Regions from separate parts of the Erwinia tasmaniensis Et1/99 genome, predicted to be linked through region 1. Evidence: predicted binding sites of a transcription regulator. Region 1 holds the regulator's gene; each other region holds the start of a gene.

Region 1 (7,882 bases):
TTCGCGGTTTTTATCCAGTGGTGATAGACGTCGAGACGGCGGGCTTCGATGCTAAAACCAATGCCTTACTGGAGATCGCGGCGGTAACGCTGAAAATGGATAACGATGGCTGGCTGGTAAAAGACGAAACGCTTCATTTCCACGTTGAGCCCTTCCCCGGTTCGATTCTCCTTCCCGAAGCTCTGGCCTTCAACGGAATTGACCCCGCTAATCCTCTACGCGGCGCGGTCAGTGAATATGAGTCTCTGCACGCCATTTTTAAACTGGTGCGTAAAGGGATTAAGGACAGCGGCTGCAACCGGGCTGTAATGGTGGCACACAACGCCACTTTCGATCTCAACTTTATGAACGCTGCCGCGGAACGCGCCAGTTTGAAACGCAACCCATTCCATCCTTTCGTCACCTTCGACACGGCGGCGCTTAGCGGACTGGTACTGGGTCAAACCGTGCTGGCAAAAGCCTGTCATGCGGCCGGCATGACTTTTGACAGTTCGCAGGCACATTCAGCGCTTTACGATACCCTGCAAACGGCCGATCTCTTCTGTGAACTGGTTAACCGCTGGAAACGACTGGGTGGATGGCCCCTGCCTTTAGCCGCAAAGAGCGACGCAGATTAGCCCAGGCACACCCATCCCACGCCGGTTAAAGAGGTTGTACTTTACTCCCGGCAAACGCTGGCAGGAATGGAGGACGTTTTAATTCGGCTGGACATCCGGTCAGCGTAATTTTGGAGTGGATGGGCATGAAGCTGCTTAGGGACTCATCGCAGCAGCTTCATTATCAGGCTCCGGAGGTGCGGGAATTTGGCGTCGTCATGCCAGTCAGCTTATTCACTGACTGGCTCTAAAGCTCACAATATTGAACAGATAACGCCTGATATCACTCTTATTCTGCGGTGTCGGCAGGATATTTCTCGGCAGTCTCTTTGATCAACTGCTGCAGTTCACCACGCTGATACATTTCAATAATGATATCGCAGCCACCTACCAGCTCACCATCTACCCACAGCTGTGGAAACGTTGGCCAGTTAGCATATTTTGGCATTTCTGCACGAATGTCAGGGTTTTGCAGAATATCCACATAAGCAAAACGTTCGCCACAGGCAGAGAGCGCCTGTACCGCCTGAGCGGAAAAGCCGCAGCTTGGCAGCTTTGGGGAACCTTTCATGTATAACAGAATTGGATTTTCTGCGATCTGGCGCTGAATTTTTTCAACAGTACTCATAAATGCCTTCCTCAATACGATACTTTGTGTATAGGCTGTAGCCAGCTATGATTGTAGCTATTCTGGCCTGACGATGATAATGACATTTTCATCTGTCACTGACCACACGCAGTCAGGCGATCGGGTCATGATAACAAAATAACATTATCTTATGGTGCGTACCGCATCAGTTAACGACTTAACGTCAGAACATGCTGGGTTAAGCAACTGATTGTGCTCAATATTGAATCATATACTCGTTCTGTATTATTGTAACAAAAAAGGCCTTACTCTTTGCTCTCCAGTTAGTTTAGAATCGTTACAACTTTCTGCCTGCGCGCAGAAACCACTACTTACGATCGCGTTGCTGACCGTTGCGACGCATAAACTGTTAATGGAAATGATGCGTTTATTCCTTACGCTTTTCTTGTTGGCCTTTGCTCAGCTATTTTTCAATATGGCGCACGCATCGCCCCACACACTCATCAATGCAAATCAGCATAAAGCCGATCGCAATAGCGCGCGAGAAGATGAACGACGCAAGCGACGCCCGGTTAAAGCCTCCCCGACAAAAAAAGCCAAAGAGCAGCCGGTTAAAAAAGCAAAACAGCCCACAAAAGCAGCACATCTCACTCCGGCGCAGGATCACAAACTCACGAAGAAAGCGGCGACTAAGCAGCCAGCGCTGAAAGGCAAGAAAGTTAACGCACGGATAAGTCGTACGGCTAGCAAAAAAAAAGCACCGAAAAAGCATTACGGCAGACAGCGCGCGGAAAGCAGTTTAGCTAAGGTTGGCAAAGTCGATCCCTCAGCCCCGTTGAAACTCAGTAATGCACACCGCATTCGTTATCAAAAAGCCCGTGAAACCGCAGTCAGTAAACTAATGGGGCAGCTCGGTAAGCCCTATCTGTGGGGCGGCAGCTCCCCTAAGACTGGGTTCGACTGCAGCGGGCTTGTCTGGTATGCCTACAAAGATTTAGTTAAATTTAAAATCCCACGCACCGCGAATGAAATGTATCACCTGCGCGATGCGGCTCCGATCAAACGTGACCGTCTTGAGAAAGGTGATTTAGTGTTTTTCCGCATCAACGGAAGAGGCTCAGCCGACCACGTGGGGGTTTATCTTGGTGAAAATAAATTTATCCAGTCGCCAAGGACAGGAAAAGACATTCAGGTCAGTGCGCTTAGCGACGATTACTGGCAGGAACATTATGTGGGTGCTCGTCGCGTTATGACACCGAAAACGATTCGTTAGCGGCTTTTTTCCACAGCGGGCCACAAGCAGACCCTCTGGCCCGTGACACGCCCCCCTTTCATGCTGCAGCTCCCCAAAGCCGTCGATCCGAACGCGGCTGACGATTTTCATCCTCGCGAGCGAATTGTGACGTTCCGATCCAGCAAAAATTCCTGTCCTTACGGGCAAAATTCTCGTTTTCTTTGCGCAGCCTTGATAGAATTCCCCTCTTAATTTGCGCAACAGCCGCTAAACCCGATGCGATCGGTTCCGTGCACCCTGTTGCGGGCAGATTTCTTCTCTTCCCGCCCCCTTTAGACAACCCCAATAATTCTGGCCCAACGGGAAGAGCCTGGGCTAAGGCAAACGTTTAACAAACCGGTTATCAGGGGGTTACTGATAACACCAGGAGTACGATTTACATGGCAACAATTAAGGATGTGGCAAAGCGCGCCGGTGTTTCCACCACCACCGTGTCTCACGTCATCAATAAAACACGCTTTGTCGCCGATGAGACCCGTGAAGCGGTGTGGGTTGCAATCAAAGAATTGCATTACTCCCCCAGCGCCGTAGCACGCAGCCTCAAGGTAAACCACACCAAAACGATTGGTCTGCTGGCAACATCAAGTGAAGCCCCCTATTTTGCTGAAATCATTGAGGCGGTAGAAAACAGCTGCTTTGCCAAAGGCTATACCCTGATCCTGGGTAACGCCCATAACAATATAGAAAAGCAGCAGGCTTACCTGTCAATGATGGCGCAAAAACGTGTTGATGGCCTGCTGGTCATGTGCTCTGAATACCCGGACGCGCTGATTTCAATGCTTGAAGATCACCGCAATATTCCTATGGTTGTTATGGACTGGGGCAAGTCGCGCGGTGATTTTACCGATACGGTATTGGATAATGCGTTTGAGGGCGGGTATCTTGCCGGGCGCTATTTGATTGAACGCGGACACCGGGATATTGCCGCCATCCCAGGCCAGCTGGAGCGCAACACCGGTGGCGGACGCCATGCGGGATTTTTGAAAGCTCTGACTGAAGCGGGCATCGTTCTGCGGGAAGAATGGCTGGTACAGGGAGATTTCGAACCTGAATCCGGCTACCGCGCGATGCAACAAATCCTGGCGCAGAAACAACGCCCGACCGCGGTTTTCTGCGGCGGAGATATTATGGCAATGGGCGCAATCTGCGCAGCCGATGAAATGGGCCTGCGGGTCCCCCAGGATATTTCGGTCATTGGCTATGATAACGTGCGCAACGCCCGTTATTTCACTCCGGCATTGACCACCGTACACCAACCGAAAGAGCGTCTTGGTGAAACCGCATTCAATATGTTACTTGACCGCATCACCAGCAAGCGCGAAGAGTCGCAAACCATTGAAGTGTACCCTACTTTGATTGAAAGACGCTCGGTGGCGGACGGCCCTTACCGCGACTACCGCCGCTGATCTTGTATCACTGTCGTATTGGATTGCTCACTCAACCATTCGGCGTTAAGGGTTTCAGTGCTACCAAGATATTCCAGCAGCCAGCTCAGCGCCGGTGAGGCGCTTTGCTCTGACCAGGTCAGGCAGCATGGGCTGTCCGGGAAGGGCGAACTCAGCGTCAGTTCACACAATATATTTTGCTGTAATAACGGCTGCGCAAAATGTCCCGGAACCATGCCAACACACAACCCCGCTCGCAGGCAGTCAAAGGCACTTTCCCAGTCAGGAACGACCAGCCGCCGTTGATTATCAAGCGTCCAGGTTGTGCGTTTGGGTAGCGCACGCGAGGTATCTTCCATGACCAGCGAAGGCCACTCGCGTACCGATCCTTCCGTCAGCAGCCCCGGCCGTCCGACTAACGGATGTTGTGCATTGACCACGCAGCGCCAGTTCAGGCTGCCCATATCCCGAAACGCAAAACGCCCCCCCACCGGGATCGCCTGGGTAGCGCCTATCGCCACATCCGCGCGACCGTCCGCCAGCGCATCCCAAACGCCGTTGAAGACTTCTGGCATGATATGCAGCTCCATATCTGGGAAATGGCGGTAAAAATCCACCACCAGCTGCCGGGTCCGCGATGGCCGGACCATACGATCAACGGCGATATTGAGCTGCCCCCGCCAGCCGTTTGCTACCTGTTGGCAACGGCGACGGGTGGCAAGCATTTTTTTGATAACAGATCTGGCCTCTTCGCTAAATACACGACCGGCATCGGTCAGCACCACGTCACGATGCCGCCTTTCAAATAAACTGACGGCCAGCCACTCCTCCAGCTGACGCACCGTATAGCTTACCGCAGAAGGAACGCGGTGCAGTTCAGCGGCAGCGGCGGTGAAACTTCCGGTTCGGGCCACGGCATCAATGACTTCGAGTGAATGTTCAGACCACATATCCAGCCTTCAAAAATTTTCATAACAGTCAACGAATATTAGCGTTTCACAGGCCGCCCCGCACGCGATTACACTGCGCCAGCAAAAAAAACCGTATGACAAGAGCAAATCTGTATGAATTCGAAAGGTTTTATGATTTACCTGGCGCTGCTGAGCATGCTGGGCTTTCTCGCCACCGATATGTACCTGCCAGCATTTGGCGTAATGCAGCGGGATCTTGACACCCAGGCCGGGGCTATCAGCGCCAGCCTAAGCATTTTCCTTGCCGGATTTGCCTGCGCCCAGCTGATATGGGGCCCCCTTTCGGACCGCATCGGCCGTAAGCCGGTACTGTTGATGGGACTGAGCCTGTTTGCTATAGGCTGTGCCGCCATGCTTTGGGTTGACTCCGCGACGTCACTGTTGGCATGGCGTTTTGTGCAGGCGGTAGGGGTATGTGCCGCAGCCGTAAGCTGGCAGGCGCTTGTCGTCGATCGCTACAGCGGTGCGCAGGCGAATCGCGTCTTTGCCACCATCATGCCGCTGGTCGCACTTTCACCAGCCCTGGCACCGCTGCTGGGTGCATGGCTGTTAAGCCATTTTTCATGGCAGGCCATATTCGTCGCGCTTTTACTCATCACTCTGCTGCTGCTGATACCGACTTTTCTGCTGCCATCACGCCCACGTGTGGGGAAAAGCGCATCCGCACCTGATATTCCCGCTCCGGGCTTTATTGCCCTGCTTAAATCGCCCATCTACTGCGGTAACGTGATGACCTATGCGGCCTGCTCTGCCAGCTTCTTTGCCTGGCTTACCGGTTCACCTTTTATTCTGGGCAACTTAGGACTGACGCCGGGCGATATTGGCCTGAGCTACGTTCCGCAAACCGCCGCTTTTCTTATCGGCGGTTTTGGCTGCCGCGCGTTGCTTAATCGATTTGCCGGGCGCAAGATCCTCCCGTGGCTGCTGGCGTTCTATAGCCTGAGTATTGTCGCGCTCTATCTCATTGCGCAATTTTCGCAACCCGCATTATGGACTCTGCTACTCCCGTTCTGTGGAATGGCAATGGCCAATGGGGCTATCTACCCTATCGTGGTGTCCAGCGCCCTTCTTCCGTTTCCTCAGGCAACCGGTAAAGCGGCTGCTCTGCAAAATATGTTGCAACTCGGACTGTGTTTTCTTGCCAGCATGGCCGTATCGACATGGATTGCTGCGGCGCTGCAAACCACGGTATTTGTGATGCTGATAACCATTTTGTTAGCAGCATTAGGCTACTTCGTTCAACGCAAGGCCGAAAAAAATCTCGTATTGCAAACGGAGATGCAGCACCAGTAAAGCACTTGCGCTCAACTAGTTAGCAAACTAACGATAAGCCATTGAACAATACCGCCCGCAGGCATATACTTTTCTTCGTCATGTAAAATAATAAGTTAATATTATTCTTCTGGCAGAGGTATATGCTGTGCAGGCGCTTTGCTATCGGCCTGGGTTCGGTTGCCAGGCACTTCTGACTGAACGCATTCATCTCAGCCCTTTTACGTTTCAATCAATCCTCTTTTTACGTTGTTATCAGGCCGTGGCTTTGCCGCGTGTTCTCTTACAGACCTTTAGAAATTGACTATTCTTTTCTCAGGTATCAATCACACAGGGTGATGGAGAAGCTATGAGTTCATCGTGTTTAGAAGAAGAAAACCTGAGCAATAACCAGTGGTACCGAATCGCTCAGGAAATATTACGTAAGGCTGATATTGAAATAAACGGAACCCGCCCCTGGGATATCCAGGTGACTAACCCCAATTTTTTTAAGCGAGTACTCCAGGAGGGGTCTTTGGGTTTGGGTGAAAGTTTTATGGACGGCTGGTGGGAGTGTGAGCGTTTAGATATTTTCTTTCAGCAGGTGCTCAACGCGCACCTTGAACAACAGCTTCCCCATCATTTCAAAGATACGCTGCGTATCGCCGCTTCACGTTTAACTAATTTGCAGTCTCGAAAACGCGCCTGGATAGTGGGTAAAGAGCATTATGACCTCGGTAACGACCTCTTTACCGATATGCTCGACCCCTACATGCAGTACTCCTGTGGTTACTGGAAAAACGCGGCAACACTCGAGCTTGCGCAGGAAGCCAAACTTGAGCTGATCTGCGCGAAACTCCAGCTGGAGCCCGGCATGACGCTGCTTGATATTGGCTGCGGCTGGGGAGGTCTGGCTGAATATGCGGCCCGTCATCATGGTGTCAGCGTGGTTGGCGTGACGATATCCGCCGAACAGCAGAAGCTGGCCCAACAGCGCTGCAAAGGGCTCAGCGTGACCATCCTTTTGCAGGACTATCGGGATCTTCAGCAGCAGTTCGACCGCATCGTATCCGTTGGCATGTTTGAACACGTCGGGCCAAAAAATTATGCCACTTATTTTGACGTGGTGGATCGTAATTTAAAGCCGGATGGGGTTTTTCTGCTGCACACCATTGGTGCCAGTAATACGAATGACCACGTCGATCCCTGGATTAACAAATATATCTTCCCCAACGGCTGTCTGCCGTCCGTTCGCCATATCGCTGAAGCCAGCGAACCACATTTTGTGATGGAGGATTGGCATAACTTTGGTGCTGATTATGACGTAACGCTGATGAGCTGGCACCAGCGATTTTTGGCTGCCTGGCCGCAGCTGGCCGAGAAATATGGCGTGCGTTTCAAGCGTATGTTTTCCTACTACCTGAATGCCTGCGCCGGCGCCTTTCGCGCCAGAGATATTCAACTCTGGCAAGTGGTCTTTACGCGCGGAACAGAAGGCGGGATCCGCGTAGCGCGTTAAGGATGCTTAAGCACAAGTGGGCGACCTTCAGAGCCGCCCTTTTTTCAGTAATCTTGCTTAAGAAGCATCATTATGCTCTTCGGCCACCGTGGCAGCTAAGAGTTCGGCCTCTCGACGCGCCAATACCCGCTCTACCGTTTCGACGATAGCCTGGGTATGCGGATCGATTTCAATGTTCACCCGCTGCCCAAGGCGTTTTTTGCCCAGGGTGGTGCGTGCCAGCGTTTCCGGGATCAGGTGCACGCAAAATTTCGTCTTCGTCACTTCTCCAACCGTC
Region 2 (7,882 bases), 920 kb from region 1:
CCCCGGTGCCTGCGCCAGCCTATTCGCGTCCGGCACATGTTGATGACCGCACCCACAGTGCGCGCCATGCTGCTTTCCTGCGGGCAGAATACGATTTATCTTCATGCTCGGCGGCACGGCTGCCCGCTGAAGCGCCAGTTTTCTTAATGCACGCCAGCACAGCCACAACCCCAACCCGATAACCAGCAGGTAGCTGCCCTTTTCCAGCCAGTAGCTGCTGAGATGGAGCTGACGGGCGGAAAGCTGAAGTATACCCAGCACCAGCGTAACCAGCGCAATGGCGATACCGCCCTGCACCAGTGCGGCTGCCAGCGTCAGTTGAAGGCTGGTTTTCATTTTCGTTGGATGAGTAGCAAGAAACGTTGCGATGATCACCTTGCCATGCCCCGGCCCCAGGGCATGTAAAATGCCATACAGCAGGCTAAATCCCATTAGCGCCAGCCCCGCCTGCTGCGGGTTTTCGGCGACCTGCTGCAACAGCTGGGTCATCTGTCGGTGCAAGTCTTTTTGCCACAGGGCACTTTGCCAGAGCATTTGCGGCCAGTATTGCCATAGCAGGAGCCCACCGCCGGCCAGCAGCGCCAGAAGCAGAAACCACGCGCCGTATCGACGCGTTATTTGCATTGTCACCGACATACCAACGTCACCTGTTGAGCAAACTGCCGGCCAAGTTCCATCTCATCCGTCGGCGCATCGTTCTTATCCAGCGCCAGTGCGTAGGCCTTTAGCGAGGCACCGGGTTGCGGAGTCTGTAGCTGCAAGCGGCACTGTGAGGCCAGCTCCGGCGGTAAGGTTAAATCTTTTTCAGAATCGTAAGTCATATCGACAAAGTAGGTCGGGTCAAAAGTGGAAAATGTGTAACGCTGGCCTTTTAAGGGCTGCGGATGAGCCAGCGGCAAAATAAACTCCAGCACCGCCCTGTTTCCCTGACGCGACAACCCATACTGCTTCGGCATCTTGTCAAACTTAACCGGCTGCTTCTGGTGCCAGAATTCGGTGAAATAGTGTTGTACGAGAACGTTGGCCATCACTTCAGCCGCCAGCTTTTTCCAGACCACCGAATCAGGCTGCGCTTTACCCGCATCATAAAGCAGATCGGCAGAGGTGATTTCATCCATCACCCAGCGCATTTTTAACCCGGAAAGCTGTCCTTCCTGATGCACCAGCGTGGTCTGCATTGCGATAAAACTATGCGGATGCGCCGAGACTGCCGGCGTACCAATGGCCATCAGCCAACATAGCGGAACGCCCAATTTGTTATAATGTAACACAGTAAAATCCTATTCCAGACAATCGTCGACTATTTTTGTGACCTGCCTTAAAAGCTCTGAATAAAACCGGCCGGCCTGGTCGCCGAGTCATCCGCCGAGACTATGCTTAATACATCTACCGTTACTGAGATAGCAGATGACGAGTGACTATTTATCTGAAGGTGCTGCCCTCTCCACCGCGCAGCGCCGCTGCCGCCTGCTGTTAATGCTCCTCTTGCCTAACCACGACGTCACGCTGGCGTCAATTTGTCAGCTCAACGGTGGCGATCGCACCCTCGCGCGACAAGATATAGCGGAGCTGGCAGCAGAAATCCAGCGCAATCACCACCTGGCTATTAATCCAGACGAAGCGGGGCACCTGTATCTCAGCGGCACGCCGCTGGACCAGCGGCTGTGCCTGCTGCACGGCTTGCGCCGGGCGCTGCGACTGTCTCCGCAGTTTGTCAGCGGCTGGTTTGCAGATGCCGTAAAGCGCCGCCTGCTGACGCAGCCCGTCGATAAGGCCCTGTATGATGAGCACAATCTGACGGTGCTGATCCAACACTGTTCGCAGCAATTGGCGCGTGAATTTAGCGCCCGCGACGGCTTTTTCCTGCAAATTTGGCTACGTTACTCGCTTGCATGGCACTGCCAGCCGGAGTTCAGCCCGCGGCAACGGCAGTGGCTGCTCGGTAAAACGGAATATGTACTGGCTAAAGAGATTGCTCGCTGCTGGCAAAAGCGCGGCTATCAGACCGATGCCCATCTGGCGATGTTACTGACTCTGATGTTCAGCCAGCTACATACTCCGCTAGCGGCGACAGTAACCGGAGAAAATGAGCGTGCCCTGCTACAGGCCGTAGAGTCTTCGATTGCGCGCTTTCAGCACATCGCAGGTATCGAATTTCGTCATAGGCCCGATCTCAGCGCGCGCCTCTATACTCATCTGGCCCAGGCGCTGGAGCGCGCGCTGTTCGCCATAGGTATTGATGACAACCTGTCAGAGAATATCTGCCTACACTATCCCCGCCTGCTGCGCACCACGCGTAAGGCGATGAAGCCTTTTGAACAGCAGTATGCGGTCACGTTTTCTCATCAAGAGATGGAGCTGGTTGCGATTATTTTTGGCGCATGGCTGGTGCAGGAAAACGCCCTGCATGAGAAGCAGGTGCTGCTGCTTACGGGAGACAATCCGGGGCTAGAGCAGCAGATTGAGCAACAGTTACGTGAGCTGACCCTGCTGCCGCTGAATATCAAATATCAGGATGTTCACGACTTTCAGCATAACAGCGCGCCGCCCGGCATAACGCTGGTCATTAGCCCCTATCCCACTTCGCTACCGCTCTACTCTCCCCCTTTTATCTATACTGAGCTGCCGCTGGGAGAACACCAGCTGCGCAGTCTTCGCACGCTGCTGGAGTCTTAGCAAGGTGCGTTTGGCCGCCGGGGTGAGCAGCCGTAAGACAAAAAAACGGGAGACTGACGTCCCCCGTTATTGATCGTGCTGTCCCCTCGTTACGGGGCAAAACTCGCTTATGCGTAGACCGGGAAACGGGCGCAGATATCCAGCACCTGCTTCTTCACGCGCTCGCTCACGCCTTCGTCAGTGATATTATCAAGAATATCGCTGATCCAGCCGGCCAGCTCGCGCACTTCAGCTTCTTTAAAGCCGCGACGCGTCACCGCTGGCGAACCGATGCGGATACCGGAAGTCACAAACGGACTCTTCGGATCGTTAGGCACGCTGTTTTTGTTCACGGTAATGTTGGCTCGGCCCAGGGCCGCATCCGCTTCTTTACCGGTGAGATTTTTGTCTACCAAATCCAGCAGGAAAAGATGGTTGTGCGTACCGCCGGATACAACGTTGTAACCGCGAGCAAGGAACACTTCCACCATCGCTTTGGCGTTTTTCGCAACCTGCTGCTGATAGGTTTTAAACTCAGGCTCCATCGCTTCTTTGAACGCCACCGCTTTACCCGCGATAACGTGCATCAGCGGGCCGCCCTGGCTGCCAGGGAAGACGCCTGAATTCAGCTTTTTGTACAGGTCCTCATCACCGCCTTTCGCCAGGATCAGACCGCCGCGTGGCCCTGCCAGCGTTTTATGGGTTGTGGTGGTGACGATATGGGCATGCGGTACGGGGTTCGGATACACGTCCGCAGCAACCAGACCTGCAACGTGTGCCATATCAACAAACAGGTAAGCCCCGATGCTGTCGGCGATTTCACGCATTTTTTCCCAGTCACATATGCCGGAATAGGCAGAGAAACCGCCCACGATCATTTTTGGCTGATGCTCTTTAGCCAGTTCGGCCAGCTCGTTGTAATCAATTTTACCGGTTTCGTCGATACCGTAAGGGATGACGTTATATAGCTTACCGGACAGGTTAACCGGAGAGCCGTGGGTCAGGTGGCCACCGTGAGCCAGGTTCATGCCCAGAATGGTATCACCCGGCTGTAGCAGCGCCGTGTAAACGGCGAAGTTAGCCTGGGAGCCAGAATGCGGCTGCACGTTGGCATAGTCAGCACCAAACAGCTCTTTAGCGCGCTCGATAGCCAGTTGCTCAACGATATCCACATGTTCGCAGCCGCCGTAGTAGCGCTTGCCCGGATAGCCTTCAGCATATTTGTTGGTCAGCTGAGATCCCTGAGCCTGCATGACACGAGGGCTGGTATAGTTTTCTGAGGCAATCAGCTCAATATGCTCTTCCTGACGCACTTTCTCTTGCTCCATCGCCTGCCACAAATCGGCATCGTAATCGGCAATGTTCATATCACGCTTTAACATCTGCATCTCCTGACTCAACTGACTTTCGAAAGGTATGACCCACATACGGGGGTAATAGCCACAGTGTAAACTGTTTGCCCACCCGTTGAATAGCTTCACGGCAGCCTTTTTACGCAAACGATTGGCTTCAGCGTCGGTAAGGTTTGACTCCACTTTGTGGCAAGCCTTTGCCTGCGGAATTGTTCTCATTGGTCGTGGCATGAATCTCATCTCATCCTACAGGCAGCGAGAAAATATATCCCTGAATATTATAAGCGTATTTACAATGCACCTTCGATTGCCATAAGATGCATATAAAATACATGTTATGATTTTCTCATGCAGGAGCAAAAAAATGCTGGATAGCCAAACCATTGCCACCGTTAAATCAACCCTTCCCGCCGTTGCAGAACTGGGGCCACGCCTTACTGAACATTTCTATCAACGTTTGTTCGACCATCACCCTGAGCTGAAAGATATCTTTAATATGAGCAACCAGAGCAACGGCAATCAACGTGTCGCCCTGTTCAATGCTATCGCGGCTTATGCCAGCAACCTGGACAATCTGGCGGCACTCGGCCCGGCGGTGGAAAAAATCGCGCAAAAACACACCACTTTTGCCGTGAGTCCCGCCCAATATGCCGTGGTCGGACAGCATCTGCTGGCAACCATTGACGAAATGCTGCATCCCGGCGACGACGTTCTGGCAGCCTGGGGCAAAGCCTACGGCGTATTGGCCGGCGTATTCGTGCAGCGTGAAGAGCAGATTTATCAGCAGTCGGAAGAAAAAAGTGGCGGCTGGCGCGGTCAGCGTGAGTTCGTTATCAGTGAAGTCATTCCGCAGGGCTCGATGATTAAGAGTTTTGTGCTGACGCCGGTCGACGGCAGACCGGTAGCCGACTATCGTCCGGGGCAGTATCTGGCGCTGTGGGTGACGGATCCATCGTTTGAAAATCAGGAGATTCGTCAATATTCCCTGACGCGTACCCCCAACGGTCGTGATTATCGTATTGCCGTGCGTCATCAGCCGGGTGGAACCTTGTCAAGCTGGCTGCACCAGCAGCAGCCGGGCTCACGTTTGCATCTGTCGCCACCTGCGGGTGATTTCTTTATTGATATCGACGCACGCACGCCGGTGGCGTTGATTTCCGGCGGCGTCGGCCTGACGCCAATGCTGGCGATGCTGCACAAGCTGGCGCAGGATAAGCATCCCGCCCCGGTACAATGGCTGCACGCCACGGAAAATGGCAACACGCATGCTTTCGCGGAAGAAGTAAGCGCACTGGGAGCACGGCTGCCTGATTTCTCGCAGCATATCTGGTATCAGCATCCCCTGGAGGAGGATAAAGGGACCTGTCACCATCGGGGTTTGATGGATCTGCTGCCGCTGAAGTCCTGTTTTAGCGATCGGGCGCAGCATTATTATCTGTGCGGCCCGCTGGCGTTTATGAGATCCGTGGAACAAAGCCTGGTGCAGCTTGGCGTAGGGCAGAGCCACATCCACTATGAGGTGTTTGGGCCGCATAGCACCCTTTAAGGCATGGGGATATTATACGGCCAGAGGGCCGGAAAAGGCATGGCGCTTTCCAGCCCTCTGGCCTGGGTCGATCGATTTCGCTTTGGCCGCCGCGCCGCAGTACTACAACGGAGTCGTGCGTGTGGCGTTCACCTCACCTGGCTATGCCAGGCTACCGATGTCAAGGCTCCGTCAGATCGCTTCCTCATCTTCTTCGCCGGTACGGATGCGAACCACTCGCGCCACGTCGTAGACGAAAATTTTGCCATCGCCGATTTTTCCGGTCTGTGCCGTGCGCATAATGGTATCAACGCAGGTATCGACGATGTCGTCAGCGATCACAATTTCAATCTTTACCTTAGGCAAAAAATCGACCATATATTCTGCGCCACGGTAAAGCTCGGTGTGCCCTTTCTGGCGACCAAATCCTTTGACTTCCGTCACCGTCATTCCGGTGATGCCGACCTCGGCCAGCGCTTCACGCACATCATCCAGTTTGAACGGCTTGATAATTGCATCAATCTTTTTCATGGCAGACCCTTTTTTCGCCTTCCGCTGGGCGGAGGAGCAATCAGTTAACATCGCCGGACAGGTCACGCCGGGCGCGCTGTCTCTCTTTTCAGGCAGCTAAACTACCATAAGTCACCCGCGTAGCGGCACTGAAAATTATCCTTTGAAATCTGCCGCATCCAGTTCATGGCGTGATAGTAGCTTATAAAACTCGGTACGGTTACGGCCTGCCAGACGCGCGGCGTTGGTCACATTGCCTTTCGTCATTTGCAGCAGTTTACGCAAGTAGTTCAATTCAAACTGGTTACGCGCCTCGACAAACGTTGGCAATACCGTGTTTTCTCCCGCCAGCGCCTGTTCAACCAGCACATCGCTAATCACCGGTGCCGACGTTAACGCCACGCACTGCTCAATGACGTTGACCAACTGTCGTACGTTGCCAGGCCAGCTGGCCGCCATCAGACGGCGCATCGCATCGGTCGAGAAGCTGCGCACAAAGGGCTTATGCCTTTCGGCCGACTGCCTCAGTAGGTGGGTCGCCAGCAGCGGAATGTCCTCGGCGCGCTCATGCAGCGCCGGAATTTTCAGGCTCACCACGTTGAGGCGATAGAATAAATCCTCGCGGAACTCGTTTTTCTCCATCGCCTTGGGCAGGTCGCGATGGGTAGCGGAGATAATCCGAACGTTGATATCCACGTCGAGATTGCTGCCCAGCGGCCGTACTTTTCTCTCCTGCAATACGCGCAGCAGTTTGACCTGCAGCGCCTGTGGCATATCGCCTATCTCATCAAGGAACAGCGTTCCCCCTTCGGCGGCCTGGAACAGCCCCTCGCGGCTGCTGACCGCCCCGGTAAAGGCCCCTTTCGCGTGGCCGAACAGTTCTGACTCCAGCAGCTGTTCCGGCAGCGCACCGCAGTTGATGGCGATAAAGGTTTTGCCTGCACGCGGGCTGGCACCATGTATCGCCTGGGCCAGCACCTCTTTCCCCGTGCCGCTCTGGCCGTGGATCAATACGCTGACATCAGACTGGGCGACCATGCGGGTCTGCTCAAGCAGACGCAGCATCAGTGGGCTACGGGTGACGATATTGGCACGCCAGGCTTCGTCTGCAACGGGCGCTCGATGTGCCAGCGCCTCATCAATGGCCTTATAAAGTGCATCGCGATCGACCGGTTTGGTGAGAAAGCTGAATACCCCCTGGCGGGTAGCCGCCACGGCATCAGGGATCGAACCATGTGCGGTAAGAATAATCACCGGCATGCCGGGCTTTAGCTTCTGGATCTCAACAAACAGCGTCATACCGTCCATTTCATCCATGCGCAGATCGCTGATGGTCAGATCGAAGTTTTCGCGGTTGAGCACACGCAGCGCCTCCGGGCCGCTGCCGGCGGTAACCACGGTGAAACCTTCACTGCGCAGGCGCATTCCCAGCAGCTTAAGCAAGCTGGGGTCATCATCGACCAGCAGTAATCGCACCGATGTTTTGATCATGGATTTGCCTCATCCGCTGATGAATTTTCCGCTGCCCCGGCGTCATGACCATTGCTTTCGCTCGCGTCTGCCGGACGACGCGCGGAGAGCTGGCGTTCGATATCCGTCAGCCTGTCTAATTTGCGTCTTGTGGTAGCCAGCTCTTTTTGAAGTTCCGTTTGCTGCTCGCGCAGCGCAACACGTTCAGCCTGAGTACTCTGCTCTAAAGCGGCGTATCGTGACCGCTCTGCGGATAATTGCAGCAGCGCCCTCTGCCCATCACGCCACAATATCAGTAAGGGCCGCACCGGCGCCGGGTAATCCTGCGCGTAGCTATCCAGCCGTTGTAGAAAATGACGTCGCTCAATAG
Region 3 (7,882 bases), 1.8 Mb from region 1:
TCTCCCGTGATAACATTCTCCGGTATTCGCAGTTTGCATCGGGTTGGTAAGCCGGGATGGCCCCCTAGCCGAAACAGTGCTCTACCCCCGGAGATGAGTTCACGAGGCGCTACCTAAATAGCTTTCGGGGAGAACCAGCTATCTCCCGGTTTGATTGGCCTTTCACCCCCAGCCACAGGTCATCCGCTAATTTTTCAACATTAGTCGGTTCGGTCCTCCAGTTAGTGTTACCCAACCTTCAACCTGCCCATGGCTAGATCACCGGGTTTCGGGTCTATACCCTGCAACTTAACGCCCAGTTAAGACTCGGTTTCCCTGCGGCTCCCCTATACGGTTAACCTTGCTACAGAATATAAGTCGCTGACCCATTATACAAAAGGTACGCAGTCACACCACGAAGGTGCTCCCACTGCTTGTACGTACACGGTTTCAGGTTCTGTTTCACTCCCCTCGCCGGGGTTCTTTTCGCCTTTCCCTCACGGTACTGGTTCACTATCGGTCAGTCAGGAGTATTTAGCCTTGGAGGATGGTCCCCCCATATTCAGACAGGATGTCACGTGTCCCGCCCTACTCATCGAACTCACAGCAAGTGCATTTTTGTGTACGGGGCTGTCACCCTTTACTGCGCGACTTTCCAGACGCTTCCACTAATGCACAAACTGATTCAGGTTCTGGGCTGTTCCCCGTTCGCTCGCCGCTACTGGGGGAATCTCGGTTGATTTCTTTTCCTCGGGGTACTTAGATGTTTCAGTTCCCCCGGTTCGCCTCATGCCACTATGTATTCATGACATGATAGTGCAACGGATTGCACTGGGTTTCCCCATTCGGGTATCGTCGGTTGTTGCGGTTCATATCACCTTACCGACGCTTATCGCAGATTAGCACGCCCTTCATCGCCTCTGACTGCCTAGGCATCCACCGTGTACGCTTAGTCGCTTAACCTCACAACCCACAAGCGTCCCGAAAGACGTGTGTCGGTCGTAAGCATTTGAGAGACTCGAACGTATCGTTGATTTCATTCTTATTACGGAGAATGAATACGACACGTCGTTTCAATTTTCAGCTTGTTCCGGATTATTAAAGAGCATAATACTTCGCAGCATACTGTTAGACAGTATGCTCTGAAGTATTGAAATAGAAAAACCATATGGTGGAGCTAAGCGGGATCGAACCGCTGACCTCCTGCGTGCAAGGCAGGCGCTCTCCCAGCTGAGCTATAGCCCCATACGGTCTTACAGAAACCTTTTTCTACCAGGAGTCACATTGTTTTTCGTTAATAAAAACAATGTAATTCGTGCTCAGGCAAGGCATGTATGAGGGAAGTTTACTTAGAGTAAACGACCGAGTACATAACGCCGCATGAGTGCGAATTTGGTAGGCCTGAGTGGACTTGAACCACCGACCTCACCCTTATCAGGGGTGCGCTCTAACCACCTGAGCTACAAGCCTGTAGAGGTTTTTCTGCTCGTTACTTTTTCATCAGACAATCTGTGTGGACACTGCGCCGGAAGGTATCTTCAGGTAAGGAGGTGATCCAACCGCAGGTTCCCCTACGGTTACCTTGTTACGACTTCACCCCAGTCATGAATCACAAAGTGGTAAGCGCCCTCCCGAAGGTTAAGCTACCTACTTCTTTTGCAACCCACTCCCATGGTGTGACGGGCGGTGTGTACAAGGCCCGGGAACGTATTCACCGTAGCATTCTGATCTACGATTACTAGCGATTCCGACTTCACGGAGTCGAGTTGCAGACTCCGATCCGGACTACGACGCACTTTATGAGGTCCGCTTGCTCTCGCGAGGTCGCTTCTCTTTGTATGCGCCATTGTAGCACGTGTGTAGCCCTGGCCGTAAGGGCCATGATGACTTGACGTCATCCCCACCTTCCTCCGGTTTATCACCGGCAGTCTCCTTTGAGTTCCCGACCGAATCGCTGGCAACAAAGGATAAGGGTTGCGCTCGTTGCGGGACTTAACCCAACATTTCACAACACGAGCTGACGACAGCCATGCAGCACCTGTCTCACGGTTCCCGAAGGCACTAAGGCATCTCTGCCGAATTCCGTGGATGTCAAGGCCAGGTAAGGTTCTTCGCGTTGCATCGAATTAAACCACATGCTCCACCGCTTGTGCGGGCCCCCGTCAATTCATTTGAGTTTTAACCTTGCGGCCGTACTCCCCAGGCGGTCGACTTAACGCGTTAGCTCCGGAAGCCACTCCTCAAGGGAACAGCCTCCAAGTCGACATCGTTTACGGCGTGGACTACCAGGGTATCTAATCCTGTTTGCTCCCCACGCTTTCGCACCTGAGCGTCAGTCTTTGTCCAGGGGGCCGCCTTCGCCACCGGTATTCCTCCAGATCTCTACGCATTTCACCGCTACACCTGGAATTCTACCCCCCTCTACAAGACTCTAGCCTGCCAGTTTCGAATGCAGTTCCCGGGTTGAGCCCGGGGATTTCACATCCGACTTGACAGACCGCCTGCGTGCGCTTTACGCCCAGTAATTCCGATTAACGCTTGCACCCTCCGTATTACCGCGGCTGCTGGCACGGAGTTAGCCGGTGCTTCTTCTGCGGGTAACGTCAATCGACGGGGTTATTAACCCCATCGCCTTCCTCCCCGCTGAAAGTACTTTACAACCCGAAGGCCTTCTTCATACACGCGGCATGGCTGCATCAGGCTTGCGCCCATTGTGCAATATTCCCCACTGCTGCCTCCCGTAGGAGTCTGGACCGTGTCTCAGTTCCAGTGTGGCTGGTCATCCTCTCAGACCAGCTAGGGATCGTCGCCTAGGTGAGCCGTTACCCCACCTACTAGCTAATCCCATCTGGGCACATCCGATGGCGTGAGGCCCGAAGGTCCCCCACTTTGGTCCGTAGACGTTATGCGGTATTAGCTACCGTTTCCAGTAGTTATCCCCCTCCATCGGGCAGTTTCCCAGACATTACTCACCCGTCCGCCACTCGTCACCCAAGAGCAAGCTCTCTGTGCTACCGTTCGACTTGCATGTGTTAGGCCTGCCGCCAGCGTTCAATCTGAGCCATGATCAAACTCTTCAATTAAAAGTTCGATTTGCTGAAACAAGTTCAGCGATGCTCAATCGTAAAACGTCATAATGAATGTCATTATGTGTTCACTCATGAGGCTTGATATTTTTTTTGACACCCGGAGGTGTCTGATATCAATCCTGCGAGTGCCCACACAGATTGTCTGATAAATTGTTAAAGAGCGGTGCGAACAGTGCCGGAGCTTCCTGTCGCGAGGTGGCGTATACTACGCTTTCCTCCTTCGGAGTCAACCTCTTTTTGAGAAGTTTTTCCGGCGGTTCAGAACTTCCTGAACCTCTCAACACGCCGGCCTGTAAGCCGTTGTTCCGTGTCGATGGAGGCGCATTATAGGGAGTTCTCGGCGGCTGACAAGGGTTAAATGACACTAATTTGACTGACTGCTGCAATCCCCAGCAAAACCCCACCTTATACCCAGTTATACACAAACTTATCCACATTGCTTGCATTGCGGCAATTTTGACGAGCATCGCGCAAACGTTTTCGCTACAATGCCCGCGCATAGAATCAGCCCCCTTCAGGGGCGTTATCTGAAACTTATCTTCTCCTATATATAGAAGAAAATAACTAAGCTTCATATAACGCTCTTTATATGCGATCCAAAGCCAAGGGATAAACCTCATGCAACAACATCGTCCTGTACGCCGCGCGCTGCTCAGCGTGTCTGACAAAGCCGGTATCCTCGAATTCGCACAGGCGCTTTCCCAGCGCGGCGTCGAGCTGCTCTCCACCGGAGGGACTGCCCGCCTGCTGGCTGATGCCGGTCTGCCCGTTACTGAAGTGTCTGACTACACCGGTTTTCCGGAAATGATGGATGGACGCGTTAAAACGTTACACCCGAAAGTGCATGGCGGCATTTTAGGACGCCGCGGCCAGGACGATGCCATCATGACCGAACACGGCATCTCGCCGATTGATATGGTGGTCGTTAACCTTTATCCCTTCGCACAAACCGTGTCCCGCGCGGACTGCTCGCTGGAAGATGCGGTTGAGAACATCGATATCGGTGGTCCAACGATGGTGCGCTCTGCTGCCAAGAATCATAAGGACGTGGCTATCGTGGTGAAGAGCAGCGATTATCAGGCCATCATTGCGGAGCTAGACGCCAATGAATGTTCACTAACGCTGGCAACCCGCTTCGACCTGGCGATCAAAGCGTTTGAACATACTGCGGCCTACGACAGTATGATTGCCAACTACTTCGGCAGTATGGTTCCCGCCTACCACGGTGAAACAACTGAACCCGCCGGTCGCTTCCCGCGCACGCTGAATCTGAACTTCATTAAGAAGCAGGATATGCGTTACGGCGAAAACAGCCATCAGCAGGCTGCCTTCTATATAGAAGAGCATGTCGGTGAAGCATCCGTTGCCACTGCGCAGCAGGTTCAGGGCAAAGCCCTCTCGTATAACAACATCGCCGATACCGATGCGGCGCTGGAATGCGTCAAAGAGTTCGACCAGCCGGCCTGCGTCATCGTCAAGCATGCCAACCCCTGCGGCGTGGCCACCGGCAGCGCCATCATTGAAGCCTACGAGCGGGCTTATCAAACCGACCCGACTTCTGCTTTCGGCGGCATTATCGCATTTAACCGTGAGCTGGACGAAGCCACCGCACGGGCGATTATCAGCCGCCAGTTCGTCGAGGTGATTATTGCGCCTTCCGCCAGCGATGCTGCGCTAAAGATCACCGCCGCGAAGCAGAACGTGCGCGTGCTGACCTGCGGCCAGTGGCAACAGCGGCAGACGGGCCTCGACTTCAAGCGAGTCAACGGTGGCCTACTGGTGCAGGACCGCGATCTCGGCATGGTGAGTGACAGCCAGCTGCGTGTTGTCAGCAAGCGCCAGCCGAGCGAGCAGGAGCTGCGTGACGCGCTGTTCTGCTGGAAAGTGGCTAAGTTTGTCAAATCAAACGCCATTGTCTATGCACGTGACAATATGACCATCGGCATAGGCGCCGGTCAGATGAGCCGCGTGTATTCTGCTAAAATCGCCGCTATCAAAGCCGCCGATGAAGGTCTGGAAGTGACAGGTTCGTCGATGGCCTCTGACGCCTTCTTCCCGTTCCGTGACGGTATTGATGCCGCCGCCGCCGTTGGCATTACCTGCGTGATCCAGCCAGGCGGTTCGATTCGCGATGATGAAGTGATTGCGGCAGCAGATGAGCACGGCATTGCCATGATCTTCACCGGCATGCGTCACTTCCGCCATTAATTACGGAGTCCCAAATGAAAATTTTAGTGATTGGTAACGGTGGCCGTGAGCACGCGTTAGCCTGGAAAGCCGCTCAGTCTCCGCTGGCGGATCGTGTCTTTGTTGCTCCAGGCAATGCAGGCACCGCGCTGGAGCCTGCATTACAGAACGTGGCGATCGCCCCCACCGATATTCAGGGGCTGCTGAACTTTGCCCTGAATGAAAAAATCGACCTGACGATTGTTGGCCCGGAAGCGCCGCTGGTTATCGGCGTAGTGGACGCATTCCGCAGCGCCGGGCTGAAGATCTTCGGCCCAACCCAGGCAGCCGCGCAACTGGAAGGGTCTAAAGCCTTTACCAAAGACTTCCTCGCCCGTCATCAGATCCCAACGGCTGAATATCAGAATTTCACCGAGGTTGAGCCGGCTCTTGCCTACGTTCGTGAGAAAGGCGCACCGATTGTGATTAAGGCCGATGGCCTGGCCGCCGGTAAAGGGGTGATCGTCGCCATGACGCAGCAGGAAGCGGAAGACGCCATCGAGGATATGCTGGCAGGTAACGCCTTCGGCGATGCGGGCCACCGCATCGTGGTGGAAGAGTTCCTTGACGGCGAAGAGGCCAGCTTTATTGTCATGGTGGATGGCGAAAACGTGCTGCCAATGGCCACCAGCCAGGATCATAAGCGCGTGGGCGATGGCGATACCGGCCCGAACACCGGCGGGATGGGAGCCTACTCCCCGGCACCGGTGGTCACTGACGAAATCCATCAGCGGGTCATGGACGAAGTCATCTGGCCAACCGTGCGCGGTATGGCTGACGAAGGCAATGTCTATACCGGGTTCCTGTACGCCGGTTTGATGATCGATAAACGCGGTCAGCCAAAGGTGATCGAATTTAACTGCCGCTTCGGCGATCCGGAAACCCAGCCGATCATGCTGCGTCTGCAGTCCGATCTGGTCGATCTCTGTCTGGCCGCCGTAGACGGCAAATTGGATCAGAAAGACTCCGTCTGGGATCCGCGTCCTGCACTGGGCGTGGTACTGGCAGCCGGTGGCTATCCGGGAGACTACGTTAACGGCGAACAGATCCACGGCCTGCCTGTAGAAGAAGTGGCAGACGGGAAAGTGTTTCACGCGGGCACCGCGCTTGAGGGCGATCGGGTCGTGACCAACGGCGGCCGCGTGCTGTGCGTCACGGCGCTGGGTGAAAACGTTGCCGCAGCACAGCAGCGCGCTTACCAGCTGACCAAGCCGATTTCATGGAATGGCAGCTTCTGCCGCTCCGATATCGGCTATCGCGCCATTAATCGTCAGTAGCAGTACGGGCGAGCCCGTGTTGTTGCATTAAAGGGGCTGGCACAGGGGCGATCTTCGATCGCCCTTTTTTACGCTCAAAAATCATCTTCTTTTGGCGCGCTTTGGCACAGGCTGGTAGCGCTGATCGTCAGCAGCTCCGTGCCGGCGGGTGCCTCCAGCCACGCGATGTCAGGTAGGCCAGGTACGTCGCGCTGCTGGCGGGCGATATGCCCCAGCTCTGTGCTTTCCAGTTCGGGCCGCACCCGCACCCCCTGGCAATTGATAACTGAACCATCCGGCTGCCATGTGCCCTGTTTGAGTAAAACGCGCCCCGACAGCAGGTCATCGCTTATTTGCAGCATACGCTGACCATCAAACTGATACAGCGCAACCGCATCAGCCGAGAGCGCTTCGCGCTTTCCAGCAAGCTGGCGCTGCATAAAGCTGACATGACCCTCACGATCGAAACGTAGCGTCACATTATCAGGCTGACCTCCGCTCACATGACGCTCTATCGAGATCAGTTTCCCCTGTTGCCAGAGGTAGTCGCTGGTTTCCATCGCGGCACCGTTGAATGGCGTATAGGCGGTCATCAGGCGCACCTGCTGCTGCTGATTTTTACGCCAGATGCGCACGGCACCGCGATCGGCAAGATATCCGCTGGCAGTAAAGTCTGGGAGATCGGGATGCGAACCGCAGCCTGCTAACAGCATCAGCATGGCAAGGGGGATGTATCGGGTAAAAACGATTGGTTTCATCAGGATAGAAGTATCACAGCATCGTCGCCTCACGTCAGCGGCAGCCGTACCGGAGTCCATGGGAGCGAGGGTAAGAAAAATGAGCGAAACAAAGGGGGCAAAAGCGCCCCCTTGTTTAAACTTTTTTCACCGTCAGACGATTACTTAACAGCGTCTTTCAGAGCTTTACCAGATACGAATGCCGGCACGTTTGCAGCAGCAATTTTGATTTCTTTGCCAGTCTGTGGGTTGCGGCCAGTACGCTCAGCACGGTGATTAACTTTAAAAGTACCAAAACCAACCAGTTGTACAGCATCACCTTCTTTCAGAGACTCAGTAATCGCTGCCAGGGTGGATTCCAGTGCAGCTTTAGCCTGGGTCTTAGACAGGTCCGCTTTGTCCGCAATTACATCAATCAGTTGAGTCTTGTTCATAAGTTATCCTTACAGTGTAGTTATCGCTTGCTAAGCATCGAGTGCGAGGGAAAAACCAGATTCTGGCACTCTCCTGCATACACGCACCGATAGCAACATTTTTCAGCCCCACAAATGTAGACCAGACAGGGGGCGGATGTGAAGCCCAAAGGCGCTACAAA
Region 4 (7,882 bases), 1.9 Mb from region 1:
TATTTTCTGCCATTGAGAAAACTGACCCGTCATTGAGATTACTGCCCTGATGGGGATCTGATCGTCCTGGCTGACTAAACTGCTTAAAAAATGTTTCGGCACCACTCAGTATCAAGGTCGCGGCCATAGCGAGACCCGTCTTGGTCTTCAGTGATAATGGCGGCGCCTGCTGCGGGTTCTCTCTCTGGGTAAGGTTCAGGGCTTGCGCTTCCAGGTAAAGGGCTTTACCTGTCGAAATGACCCCGTTCAGTTCAATGTCATCCGTGCCGCTCCCCGGCAACGGTCCTTTTAATACGTTTCGTATCAGGCCACCAGGGCTTCTAAAGCCACTCCCACTGCTTTTCCTGGATAACTGCTCTCCGCTTTTCATTACCGATTTCAGCCGCCAGTTGAGCGGCGATATCTTTTCAATGGTGTGAGGCTCTTGGGAGTGGATTTTTGTGTCGTTGAAACCGGTGCAGGATGGTGCGTTATAGTTTTTGATCGTGTTTTTGCGCAAATCTCCTCCTTGTGTGGTTAATTATCACAAAAGAATGTATTGCTTTAGATAATAGTATCGCTATTTGTTGATGCTGTTCAGATTAAAAACATCAGGAAACGTGCTTTTACTTCGCCTTGCGGCATGGTGTTAACCGCAGTTGATGAAAAGGCTGGAATAAGTGGCGGTTAAGCCGTTTATCAGCCCGCCATGCCAGAACCATGCGGCCTGATAATTCAGTAAGTATTTTGAATACTCGCTATGATTTTCATCGACAACGTTTAGCGGGCAGGATTGACTGCTCTATTCCACAAGCAAAAAAGAAATGAAAAAGACAGCGTTATTACTGGCGCTAACACAGGGCAAACTTGATAAAGACCTGAACTCACTGGAATCTGATGTGAAGCGGGTGCGAAAAATCAGCGCCTAAAGCCTGTCAGGCATCCGCCAGGGTCGTGACCAGATGATGAACCGCGGGTGAGCGATCCCAGCGCCGCCATGCGAGCGCGATATCACTGCCCAGCGCGGCATCTTCGATCTGATGGAAGCTGACGCCCGGCAGCCTGATGCTGCGCAGAGAGTCCGGAACGATACTGATACCAAATCCGGCGGCGACCATGCTGATAGCAGACGATATTTGTGGAGACTGCTGAAGGCGCTCTGGCTGGAACCCCGCACGCAGACAGGCGCTGATAATCACTTCGTACAGGCTGGGTGCAACCTCGCGGGGGAACAGGATCAGCGGCTCGTCTTTTAGCTGTGCCAGCGACAGGCAGTCCGTGTCGGCTAAGCGATGCTTCGCGGGTAATACCAGCGCCATCTTCTCACTGGCGATCACCTTCAGATTAAAGGCTTTACTGCTCTCACAGGGCAGGCGCACAAAGGCCGCATCCAGTAATCCTTCCTGCAAATCATGCATCAGCGCCGCCATATTCTCCTCACGCGGCAGCAGCGTGATCGCCGGAAAACGCTCCTGAAAGCGATGTAACAGCTGAAATATCTGTGGGTGGAAGGCGGTCGAGCTGGCGAATCCAATCGACAGTCGCCCACTGATACCGCGTGCAATCCCCTTTGCTTTCTCCAGCGCATGCCCGGTCAGTTCCAGGATCTGGCGCGCATCCTGATAAAAGGCTTCACCCGCATCGGTCAGTTCAACGCCGCGCGTCAGTCTTTTCAACAGCGGAGTCCCTATCTCTTCCTCCAGCTTTTTAATCTGCTGGCTGAGCGGCGGCTGGGAAATACCGAGCATTTCCGCTGCCCGCGTGAAGTGACGCGTTTCGGCAACCGCAACAAAATAACGGAGATAGCGTAGTTCCATATCAAAAACGTCTCAAAGAGTGGGGAGTTCTATATTGGAACCATTCATGGAAAGGCGTCAATATTGTTTAAATACTTCTTAACAGTTTGGCAGGAGAAGGTGCAATGACACATTCTGTAACCGACTGTTCCTGTGTGGAACAGCTGACAACCACCGTCAAAGAGATGCAGAAAGAAAGACCAGAAAGCGTAATCTATCAGACCTCCCTGATGAGTGCGTTACTCAGCGGCGTGTACGATGGGACTACCACCGTGGCAGATCTGCTGAAGAAGGGGGATTTCGGTCTTGGCACTTTCAACCAGCTGGATGGCGAACTGATCGCCTTCAACCGCGAAGTGTACCAGCTGCGCTCGGACGGCAGCGCGCGTGCCGCCCGGCCTGACCAGCAAACGCCGTTCGCGGTGATGACCTTTTTCCGCCCGCAGTATCAGCACCGTTTCACCGGCCCGGTGACCCGTGCCGAAGTTCACCAGACCATTGACCAACAGGTCAGTTCCGATAACCAGTTCTGCGCGTTACGCATTGACGGCCTGTTCAGCCATGCGCAAACCCGTACCGTGCCCTGCCAGCATCGTCCTTATAAATCGATGCCGGAAGTGCTCGGTAAGCAGCCTACCTTCGAATTCGCACAGCGCAACGGCGTATTGATCGGTTTTCGCACCCCGCAATATATGCAGGGGATCAACGTGGCGGGTTACCACGAACACTTTATCACCGACGATCGTCAGGGCGGTGGCCATTTACTTGATTATCAGCTTGATCACGGCACGCTCGCCTTTGGCGAAATCAGCAAACTGGTGATCGATTTGCCGGGCGACAGTGATTTCCTGCAGGCAAATCTGAGTCCTGAAAACCTGGACTCTGCCATCCGTGCCGTCGAAAGCTGAAAACAGGAGACAATTTAGATGAAAAACGCAACTGATGTTCAGCAGTGGGCACACGGTGCCGATCTGGTGGCGGCCCAGCTTGAGGCGCAGGGGGTTAAACACGTATTCGGTATCCCTGGCGCAAAAATCGATAAAGTGTTCGATTCGCTGCTGGATACGTCAATCCAGACCATTCCCGTGCGCCATGAAGCCAATGCCGCATTTATGGCGGCGGCAGTCGGCAGACTGACCGGCAAGGCCGGCGTGGCGCTGGTCACCTCCGGGCCGGGCTGTTCCAACCTGATCACCGGTATGGCAACGGCCACCACGGAAGGCGATCCGCTCGTGGCGCTGGGGGGCGCGGTAAAACGTGCCGACAGCGCCAAGCAGGTGCACCAGAGTATGGATACGGTGGCGATGTTCCGTCCGGTAAGTAAGTACGCGGTCGAAGTGGGTTCTTCAGACGCGATTGGCGAGGTGTTGTCGAACGCCTTTCGCAGCGCTGAGCAGGGGCGTCCCGGCGGTGCCTTCGTCAGTTTGCCGCAGGATATCGTTAATGAACCGGCGCGCGGCCATCTGCTGAATACTCACGGCCATCTGCTGCTGGGTTCTGCGCCGGATGCGGCGATTGCCGCCGTGGCCCAACAGATAGCGCGGGCGAAAGATCCGGTGATCCTGCTGGGGCTGATGGCCAGCCAGCCCGCCAACAGCGAAGCGCTGTATCACCTGCTGGAGCGCAGCCATATCCCGGTCACCAGCACCTATCAGGCTGCGGGCGCGGTGCGGCAGGAGCACTTCTCACGCTTTGCCGGGCGCGTCGGGCTGTTCAACAACCAGGCGGGCGATCGCCTGCTGCGCGGGGCCGATCTGATTATCACTATCGGCTACAGCCCGGTCGAGTATGAGCCGGCGATGTGGAATAACGGCACCGCCACGCTGGTGCATATTGACGTGCTGCCCGCCGACAGCGACAACTGTTATCAGCCGGATGCCGAGCTGGTGGGCGATATCGCCGCCACGCTGGAAAAACTGACGGCTCGCATCGATCATGCCTTAACGCTTAGCCCGGAGGCGGCCTCCATTCTTCAGGATCGCCAGCAGCAGCGTGAACTGTTGGCATTGCGCGGTCACCAGCTCAACCAGTTCGCCCTGCACCCGCTGCGCATCGTGCGCGCCATGCAGGACATTATTAACAGCGATGTGACGCTGACGGTCGATATGGGCAGCTTCCATATCTGGATAGCCCGTTATCTTTACAGCTTCCGCGCGCGCCAGGTGATGATCTCTAACGGTCAGCAAACGATGGGCGTTGCGCTACCCTGGGCGATCGGTGCCTGGCTGGTGGACCCGTCACGCAAAGTGGTGTCCGTTTCCGGGGATGGGGGCTTCCTGCAATCGAGCATGGAGCTGGAAACCGCAGTCCGCCTTGGTGCCAATGTGTTGCATATCATCTGGGTGGATGAGGAGTACAACATGGTGGCGATGCAGGAAGAGAAAAAATACCAGCGGGTGTCCGGCGTGAAGTTCGGCCCGATTGATTTCAAAGCCTACGCCGAATCCTTTGGGGCTGCCGGTTTTGCGGTGGAAAGCGCCGAACAGCTGGAGCCCACGCTGCGCAGAGCGATGGACGTGCAGGGGCCAGCGGTGGTGGCGGTGCCGGTAGACTATGCCGACAATCATATGCTGATGGGCCAACTGCATCTTAGCCAGATTTTGTAATCATCGAATATACAGAGGGCGGATTGTCCTGCCGCTCTCTCTGCAATCTCCTATTTCGGGCGGTATTGATACCGCCTTTTTTTCGCCTGAACAATAACCGGCCACGCGCCAGCAAAACGTTTCGATGGCGATCACATTTCCAACATGTGAAGATTGTTTTCCCTCTGCGATTTCTTACACTGCCCGCTAGCGAAACGTTTCGCTGTGGAGCAAATCATGAAAAAAGGCATCTTACTGCATTCCGCCATCTCGTCCGTGATATCACGCCTGGGTCATACCGACAGTCTTGTTATCGGTGATGCCGGTTTACCCACCCCTCTCGGGCCGGAGCGTATTGATTTGGCGCTCACTCAAGGTATTCCCGGTTTTCTGGAGGTTGCCCAAGTGGTTACCCGCGAAATGCAGGTCGAAACGGCCATTATGGCGCAGGAGATCCGCCAGCATAATCCGCAGCGACATAGCGAACTGGTCGCCTTGCTCGATGCGTTACAGCAGCAGCAGGGAAATACGATCACCCTCCGCTATATCAGCCATGAACAGTTCAAACAGCAAACCCGGCACAGTCAGGCGATTATTCGCAGCGGAGAGTGTACGCCGTATGCCAATGTCATCCTGGTCGCTGGCGTGACCTTCTGAGGTGCTGATGCAACCTTTACTGCAACTTAGCGGCATCGACAAGTCGTTCCCCGGCGTTAAAGCCCTGTCCGGCGCGGCGCTGTCGGTTTATCCCGGTCGGGTGATGGCGCTGGTGGGAGAAAACGGCGCGGGCAAATCCACCATGATGAAAGTTCTGACCGGCATCTACACGCGCGACGCCGGATCGTTTGTCTGGCTGGGCAAGGAAACCACGTTCAGCGGCCCCAAAGCCTCACAGGAGGCGGGGATTGGCATCATCCATCAGGAACTCAATCTGATCCCGCAGTTGAGCATTGCCGAAAACATCTTTCTTGGCCGTGAATTTGTTAGCCGTTTTGGCCGTATCCAGTGGAAAAAAATGTACGCCGCCGCTGATGCGCTGCTACAGCGACTGAATCTGCGTTTTGGCAGCCACAGGCTGGTCGGTGAGCTGTCGATCGGCGATCGGCAGATGGTGGAAATCGCGAAGGTACTGAGCTTCGAGTCAAAAGTGATCGTAATGGACGAACCCACGGATGCGCTGACCGATACCGAAACCGCCTCGCTGTTCCGCGTGATTGGCGAGCTGAAAGCCCAGGGCTGCGGCATCGTCTATATCTCCCACCGGATGAAAGAGATATTTGAGATCTGCGATGACGTCACGATTTTCCGCGACGGGCAGTTTATCGCCGAATATGACGTGACGGCGCTGAGTGAAGAATCGCTGATCGAAATGATGGTGGGGCGCAAGCTGGAAGAGCAGTATCCGCGCCTGGATAAAGCGCCGGGTGAAGTGCGTCTGAAGGTTGAAAACCTGAGCGGGTCCGGCGTAGAAAACATCAGCTTTACGCTGCGCAAGGGCGAAATCCTCGGAGTGGCGGGCCTGATGGGCGCCGGGCGCAGTGAACTGATGAAGGTGCTGTACGGCGCGTTGCCTCGCAGCAAGGGTCGTATCACGCTGGAGGGTAAGCCAGTGGTGACTAACTCCCCGCAGGAGGGACTGGCTAACGGCATTGTTTATATCTCCGAAGATCGTAAGCACGATGGCCTGATACTGGGGATGTCAGTGAAAGAGAACATGTCGCTGACCGCGCTTAATAGCTTCAGCTATGGCGCAGGCCGACTGAAGCATGCGCAGGAACGGCAGGCGGTAGGAGATTTTATCACCCTGTTTAACGTGAAAACCCCGTCAATGGACCAGACGATTGGCCTGCTTTCCGGCGGTAATCAGCAAAAGGTGGCGATTGCGCGTGGGCTGATGACGCGGCCAAAAGTGCTGATCCTTGATGAACCCACACGTGGCGTTGACGTCGGGGCGAAGAAAGAGATTTATCAGCTAATTAATCAGTTTAAGCAAGAAGGGCTGAGCATCATTCTTGTCTCTTCTGATATGCCGGAAGTACTGGGCATGAGCGATCGCGTGCTGGTAATGCACGAAGGTCGCCTGAGCGGTGAGTTCCCGATCGAGCAGGCTTCCCAGGAGATCCTGATGGCAGCGGCAGTAGGTAAACATGACAGCGCGGAGCTGGTATAACGATGAGCACACAACCCCTTTCTTCACGCCGCCTGATAACAAAGGCATGGCTGCTTGAGCAAAAATCGCTGATTGCCCTGGTGGTGCTGATTGCCATCGTTTCCAGCATTAGCCCGAACTTCTTTACCGTTGGCAACCTGTTCAACATTCTGCAACAGACCTCGGTCAACGCCATTATGGCGGTGGGAATGACGCTGGTTATTCTCACCTCCGGTATCGATCTTTCCGTGGGGTCACTGCTGGCCCTGACCGGTGCCGTTGCGGCCAAGCTGGTCGGACTGGAGGTCAACGCACTGGTGGCGGTGGCGGCTTCTCTGGCGCTGGGTGCCTTGATTGGCGCGATAACCGGTTTGATCGTGGCAAAAGGCAAAGTACAGGCCTTTATTGCCACGCTGGTCATGATGCTGTTACTGCGGGGTGTCACCATGGTTTATACCAACGGCAGCCCGGTCAATACCGGCTTTAACGATAACGCCGACCTGTTTGGCTGGTTCGGGATCGGCCGTCCGCTGGGTATCCCAACGCCGGTCTGGCTGATGGCGGCAGTGTTCCTCGCCGTTTGGTACATGCTGCATCACACCCGGCTTGGCCGCTATATCTATGCGCTGGGCGGCAACGAGGCGGCAACGCGTCTTTCGGGCATCAGCGTCAATCGCGTCAAACTTATCGTCTACTCCCTGTGCGGAATGCTGGCAGCGCTGGCGGGCACCATTGAAGTTGCACGCCTCTCCTCGGCGCAGCCAACGGCAGGCACGGGCTATGAGCTGGATGCCATCGCCGCCGTGGTGCTGGGTGGCACCAGCCTGGCAGGCGGCAAAGGGCGGATTATGGGGACGCTGATTGGTGCGCTGATCCTGGGTTTCCTGAATAACGGGCTAAATCTGCTCGGCGTGTCCTCTTACTACCAGACGATCGTCAAGGCCGTAGTGATTTTGCTGGCGGTACTGGTGGATAACAAAAGCAGTAAATAACTCTCTCCCCTTACAGGATACAAAAATGAAAATGAAAAAACTGACCGTGCTGGCGGTACTGTTAGGCGCTACGCTGAGCGCTAACGCGCTGGCAAAAGAGACCATCGCGCTGGTGGTGTCTACCCTCAATAATCCTTTCTTCGTGTCGCTGAAAGAGGGCGCGCAGAAAGAGGCCGATAAGCTGGGCTATAACCTGGTGGTGCTGGATTCGCAGAACAACCCGGCGAAAGAGCTCGCCAACGTGCAGGATCTTACCGTACGCGGTACGAAACTGTTGCTGATTAACCCCACCGATTCCGATGCCGTGGGGAACGCGGTGAAGATGGCCAACCGGGCCAATATCCCGGTTATTACCCTGGATCGCGTGGCTACGCACGGTAA

The links. The regulator PurR, encoded in region 1, represses purine synthesis genes. The targets are predictions, from matches to a motif close to CANGCAAACGTTTGCNTG.
Region 2: the regulator PurR is predicted to act here: its motif matches at 4,194-4,211, upstream of glyA (serine hydroxymethyltransferase).
Region 3: the regulator PurR is predicted to act here: its motif matches at 3,536-3,553, upstream of purH (bifunctional phosphoribosylaminoimidazolecarboxamide formyltransferase/IMP cyclohydrolase).
Region 4: the regulator PurR is predicted to act here: its motif matches at 4,491-4,508, upstream of rbsD (D-ribose pyranase).

What each region holds. Positions count from the first base shown of each region.
Region 1 is NC_010694.1:2,046,759-2,054,640, forward strand. It holds gene rnt (ribonuclease T) at 1-617, shown strand, start outside; gene ETA_RS10135 (Grx4 family monothiol glutaredoxin) at 886-1,224, opposite strand; gene ETA_RS10140 (C40 family peptidase) at 1,607-2,458, shown strand; gene purR (HTH-type transcriptional repressor PurR) at 2,860-3,885, shown strand; gene punR (DNA-binding transcriptional activator PunR) at 3,873-4,814, opposite strand; gene punC (purine nucleoside transporter PunC) at 4,929-6,128, shown strand; gene cfa (cyclopropane fatty acyl phospholipid synthase) at 6,457-7,605, shown strand; gene ETA_RS10165 (riboflavin synthase) at 7,663-7,882, opposite strand, start outside.
Region 2 is NC_010694.1:1,122,776-1,130,657, reverse strand. It holds gene ETA_RS06135 (nickel/cobalt transporter) at 1-636, opposite strand, end outside; gene ETA_RS06130 (DUF1007 family protein) at 627-1,271, opposite strand; gene csiE (stationary phase inducible protein CsiE) at 1,408-2,676, shown strand; gene glyA (serine hydroxymethyltransferase) at 2,784-4,037, opposite strand; gene hmpA (NO-inducible flavohemoprotein) at 4,372-5,553, shown strand; gene glnB (nitrogen regulatory protein P-II) at 5,725-6,063, opposite strand; gene glrR (two-component system response regulator GlrR) at 6,199-7,533, opposite strand; gene qseG (two-component system QseEF-associated lipoprotein QseG) at 7,530-7,882, opposite strand, start outside.
Region 3 is NC_010694.1:206,432-214,313, reverse strand. It holds rRNA gene ETA_RS01945 (23S ribosomal RNA) at 1-942, opposite strand, end outside; tRNA gene ETA_RS01940 (tRNA-Ala) at 1,149-1,224, opposite strand; tRNA gene ETA_RS01935 (tRNA-Ile) at 1,373-1,449, opposite strand; rRNA gene ETA_RS01930 (16S ribosomal RNA) at 1,523-3,062, opposite strand; gene purH (bifunctional phosphoribosylaminoimidazolecarboxamide formyltransferase/IMP cyclohydrolase) at 3,687-5,276, shown strand; gene purD (phosphoribosylamine--glycine ligase) at 5,291-6,571, shown strand; gene ETA_RS01910 (DUF1481 domain-containing protein) at 6,646-7,308, opposite strand; gene hupA (nucleoid-associated protein HU-alpha) at 7,449-7,721, opposite strand.
Region 4 is NC_010694.1:19,636-27,517, forward strand. It holds gene ETA_RS20270 (hypothetical protein) at 1-499, opposite strand, end outside; gene ETA_RS01020 (LysR family transcriptional regulator) at 915-1,796, opposite strand; gene budA (acetolactate decarboxylase) at 1,901-2,683, shown strand; gene alsS (acetolactate synthase AlsS) at 2,702-4,381, shown strand; gene rbsD (D-ribose pyranase) at 4,598-5,017, shown strand; gene rbsA (ribose ABC transporter ATP-binding protein RbsA) at 5,025-6,530, shown strand; gene rbsC (ribose ABC transporter permease) at 6,533-7,501, shown strand; gene rbsB (ribose ABC transporter substrate-binding protein RbsB) at 7,527-7,882, shown strand, end outside.